Regions from separate parts of the Bradyrhizobium sp. ORS 285 genome, predicted to be linked through region 2. Evidence: riboswitches for the same ligand, from Rfam matches in the RefSeq annotation. Region 2 holds a riboswitch; the other holds the start of a gene.

What was found. Region 2 has a riboswitch for S-adenosylmethionine ahead of BRAD285_RS31090 (O-succinylhomoserine sulfhydrylase). Riboswitches for the same ligand answer to the same signal wherever they lie in the genome.
Region 1: it holds a riboswitch for S-adenosylmethionine, as region 2 does, so the genes downstream of both, BRAD285_RS28655 (homoserine O-acetyltransferase) here and BRAD285_RS31090 (O-succinylhomoserine sulfhydrylase) in region 2, are expected to answer to the same signal.

Annotation. Positions count from the first base shown of each region.
Region 1 is NZ_LT859959.1:6,389,795-6,391,988, forward strand. Features, by position in the region: gene BRAD285_RS28655 (homoserine O-acetyltransferase) at 1-1,134, opposite strand, end outside; SAM riboswitch at 1,226-1,305, opposite strand; gene BRAD285_RS28660 (chorismate mutase) at 1,504-2,194, shown strand, end outside.
Region 2 is NZ_LT859959.1:6,912,368-6,914,561, reverse strand. Features, by position in the region: gene BRAD285_RS31095 (GDSL-type esterase/lipase family protein) at 1-91, shown strand, start outside; gene BRAD285_RS31090 (O-succinylhomoserine sulfhydrylase) at 167-1,363, opposite strand; SAM riboswitch at 1,442-1,521, opposite strand; gene BRAD285_RS31085 (2'-deoxycytidine 5'-triphosphate deaminase) at 1,634-2,194, shown strand, end outside.

The sequences.
Region 1 (2,194 bases), 520 kb from region 2:
CACGTCGAGCAGGAACGCATCATGTCCCTTGTCGGTCTCGATCTCCGCGAACGACACCCGCGCGCTGGAGGCGTTCAGCGCATGCACCAGCGCCCGCGACTCCGAGGTTGGAAACAGCCAGTCGCTGGTGAACGACACCACGCAGAACCGGGTCTGGATGCCGCGGAACGCCGCCGCAAGGACACCGTCATGGTCGGCGGCGATGTCGAAATAGTCCATCGCGCGCGTCAGATAGAGATAGGAGTTGGCGTCGAAGCGCTCGACGAAGGACGAGCCCTGGTAGCGCAGATAGCTCTCGACCTGGAAATCGGCGTCGAACGAGAAGGTCGGCAGCTCGCGGTCCTGCATGCGGCGGCCGAACTTGCGATGCAGCGCGGCGTCCGAGAGATAGGTGATGTGCGCGGCCATCCGCGCCACCGCGAGGCCGCGATGCGGATGCGTGGCCTTGTCGGCGTAGCGGCCGTGATCCCATTCGGGATCGGCCATCACGGCCTGGCGGCCGAGCTCATGGAAGGCGATGTTCTGCGCCGAGTGCCGGGTCGCGCAGGCGATCGCGAGATTGGCGAACACGCGGTGCGGATAGGCCACCGTCCATTGCAGCGCCTGCATGCCGCCCATCGAGCCGCCGACCACGGCGAACAGGGTGTCGATGCCGAGATGATCGATCAGCATCGCCTGCGCGCGCACCATGTCGGGGATGGTGATGATCGGGAAGTCGAGACCCCAGACCTTGCCGGTCGCAGGATTCAGCGACGCCGGCCCGGTCGAGCCCATGCAGCCGCCGATCACGTTGGAGCAGATGATGAAGTAGCGCGCCGGATCGAGCGGCCGGCCCGGACCGACCAGCGTCTCCCACCAGCCGGGCTTGCCGGTCATCGGATGGCGGTTGGCGACATGCTGGTCGCCGGTCAGCGCGTGGCAGATCAGGACCGCATTCGACTTGTCGGCGTTGAGCTCGCCATAGGTCTGGTAGGCGATCTGGAACGGCGCGAGGTCGATGCCGCAATCGAGCTTCAGCGGCTTGTCGGCGCCGAACTGCGCGACCAGCGAGCTCGGATGGTCGACCTCGTGCGAACGCTCTTCCGGCGCAACGCTGCGCAGCGCGGAGGTGGATTTCGGCGTCAGGCCTGTCATGTCTTTCACCCCGGCCTTCCGGCAAGGGCTCCCGAACCACGTGACATATCAGGCCATGAAAAACCCGGCCTGAACTGGGGTTCGGCCGGGATCGATAACGTCCCCGGCCTGTTTAGCGAGTTTTTTAACGTGGCTGCAAGCCGGCCGGCTCAAATGACCACGGAACAGGCAGAAACTAGTCCCGCGGGCGCTCCGCGTCAAGGCAAGCCGGGGTTGCCGGACGAACCGGCCCGCCGCCGCTGCAGTCCAGCCAAGCCTAGGCAGCACAAGGTAAACTTGCTGTTGCGCGGGCCCGGCGCATCGGAGAGAACGGCATCCGTTCCAGTCGGCCGCGCGTCAAGACGTGGCCCGCGCAGAGTGACCACGCCCATGTCGAACCCGCCCCCTGCCCCGCCCTCCCTGGCCGATCTGCGCAAGGAGATCGACGCGATCGACGAGCAGGTCCATCACTTGCTGATGCAGCGGGCCGACATCATCGACCGGCTGATCAAGGTCAAGAAGACCCAGGAGGTCGGCTCGGCATTCCGCCCCGCGCGCGAGGCGGACATGATGCGCCGCCTGGTGCAGCGGCATCGCGGCATCCTGCCGCTCGACACCGTCGAGGGCATCTGGCGCGTGATCGTCTCGACCTTCACCTATGTGCAGGCGCCGTTCTCGGTGCATGCCGACGTGTCTGTCGGCGAGTCCGCGATGCGCGATTCCGCAAGGTTCCATTTCGGCTTCGTGGTGCCGTATGTCGCGCATTTCAGCGCCCAGGCCGCCGTCGAAGCGGTGGCCCGCTCGAAGGGCGATCTGGCACTGGTGTCGACGACCTCGGGGCATACGCCGTGGTGGATCACGCTGGAGCCCGTGGGCGCGCCGAAGATCATCGCGCGGCTGCCCTTCATCGAGCGCGCCGACCATCCGGCCGCTCTGCCGGTGTTCGCGGTCTCGCGCGTCGCCGACGACGCGATGCTGCTGGAGGTCGAGACCTGGAGCATCCGCGTCTCCGGATGGAATGCGCAGGTCTCACGGGCGCTGTCGCCGCTCGCGGACGTCGTCGCGGTGCCCGATACCGCCT
Region 2 (2,194 bases):
ACTGCTGGGTGACGACATCATCCGCTCCGTCGGCCAGGTGAAGCTCGGCATCAACCAGCCGTCGGAAGTGCTGACCTATCGGCCGATGTGACGAGGGCGAGTAGGGACTAGCGAGTAGCGAATAGGGATGAGGACCTACTACTCGCTACTCCGACTTCGCCATTCGCTACGCGGCCTTCAAGGCCGCGTCGAGATCCTCGATCAGATCGTCGGCATGCTCAAGGCCCGCGGAGAAGCGGATGAAGCCCTCGCTGATCCCTAGCTCGGCGCGGGCCTGCGGCGACAGCCGCTGATGCGTGGTCGTCGCGGGATGCGTGACCAGCGTCTTGGAGTCGCCGAGATTGTTGGAGATCCGCGCGAGCTTCAGGCCGTTGAGCGTGCGGAACGCGCCGGCCTTGCCGCCCTTGACCTCGAAGCCGACCAGCGTCGAGCCGGCGCGCATCTGCTTCCTGACCGTCGCGGCCTGCGGATGGTCCTCGCGGCCCGGATAGATCAGCCGCGAGATCTTCGGATGCGCGGCAAGGAAGTCCGCCACCTTCGCCGCCGTCTCGGTCTGCGCGCGCACGCGCACGGCCAGGGTCTCGAGCCCCTTCAGCAGCACCCAGGCGTTGAACGGCGAGATCGACGGGCCGGTCTGGCGCATGAAATTGTGGATGTGCTCGGCGATGAACGCCTCCGACGACAGGATCACGCCGCCGAGGCAGCGGCCCTGGCCGTCGATGTGCTTGGTCGCGGAGTACACGACGACATCGGCGCCGAGCGCCAGCGGGCTCTGCCAGATCGGCGTCGCGAACACGTTGTCGACGATCAGCCGTGCGCCATGGGCGTGCGCGATCTCGGCGATCGCCGGAATGTCCATCACGTCGAGCGTCGGATTGGTCGGGCTCTCCAGGAAGAACGACTTGGTGTTCGGCCTGATAGCCTTCTGCCACTGGTCGAGATCGAGGCCGTCGACCAGGGTGGATTGGATGCCGTAGCGCGGCAGCAGGTCTTCCACCACGTATCGGCAGGAGCCGAACAGCGCCTTCGCCGCCACGACGTGGTCGCCGGCGCGCAAGGGCGCGAGGATCGCGGTGGTGACGGCGGCCATGCCGGTCGCCGCCGAACGGCACGCCTCGGCGCCTTCGAGCTCGATCATGCGGCGCTCGAACATCGCCGTGGTCGGGTTGGAGAAGCGCGAATAGATGAAGCCGGGATCCTCGCCCTTGAAGCGCGCCTCGCACTCCTCGGCGGTGGCGTAGACGAACCCTTGCGTGAGGTACAGCGCCTCGGCGGTCTCGCCGAATTCGGACCTCAGGCCGCCGGAATGCACCAGCCGGGTTTCAGGACGGTAGTGGGCGAACGACGCGGGGGACTTCGACATGTGACCTCCATCGTGACCACCGCTCTTCTCGCGATGGGCACAAAAAAACCGGCCTGGGAAAACTCCTCACGGCCGGGATCACAATCGTCCCCGGCCTGTTTAGCGACTTATTTAACGTGGCTGCAAGCCGGCCGGCTCAAATCACCACGGGATAAGTCGTGCTCTTAGTCTCACCCGGCCTTTCCGTCAAGCCAGCCATCGGATAACCGGTCAAAAGACCCTATATAGGCTCGCATAGCCGCCATTCCGGCGCCTGCAAAGGATCAGGTCTTGCCGTTTTCGCTTCCCGCCGACGCCCATGGCATCCTGCCCGACCGCATGATCGTGGCGATGGCCGAGGCCGGCCTGATCATTCCCGAATACGACTTCGTCGAGAGCCAGATCCAGCCGGCGAGCCTGGATTTGCGCCTCGGCGACGTCGCCTACCGCGTGCGCGCGAGCTTCCTGCCGGGGCCGGGCTCCACGGTCGCGGAGCGCATCGACGAACTGAAGCTGCACGAAATCGCGCTGGCCGACGGCGCGGTGCTGGAGACCAACTGCGTCTACATCGTGCCGCTCTTGGAGAGCCTGGCGCTGCCGAAGGACATCGTCGCCGCCGCCAATCCGAAGAGCTCGACCGGGCGGCTCGACGTGTTCACCCGCGTGATCGCCGACGGCACCCGGCGCTTCGACATGATCGGCGCCGGCTATCACGGCCCGCTCTATGCCGAGATCAGCCCGAAGACGTTCCCCGTCTTGTTGCGCGAAGGCTCCCGCCTCTCCCAGGTCCGCTTCCGCTACCGCGACGCGGTCTTGTCCGAGGACGAGCTGATCGCGCTGCACGAGGCCGAG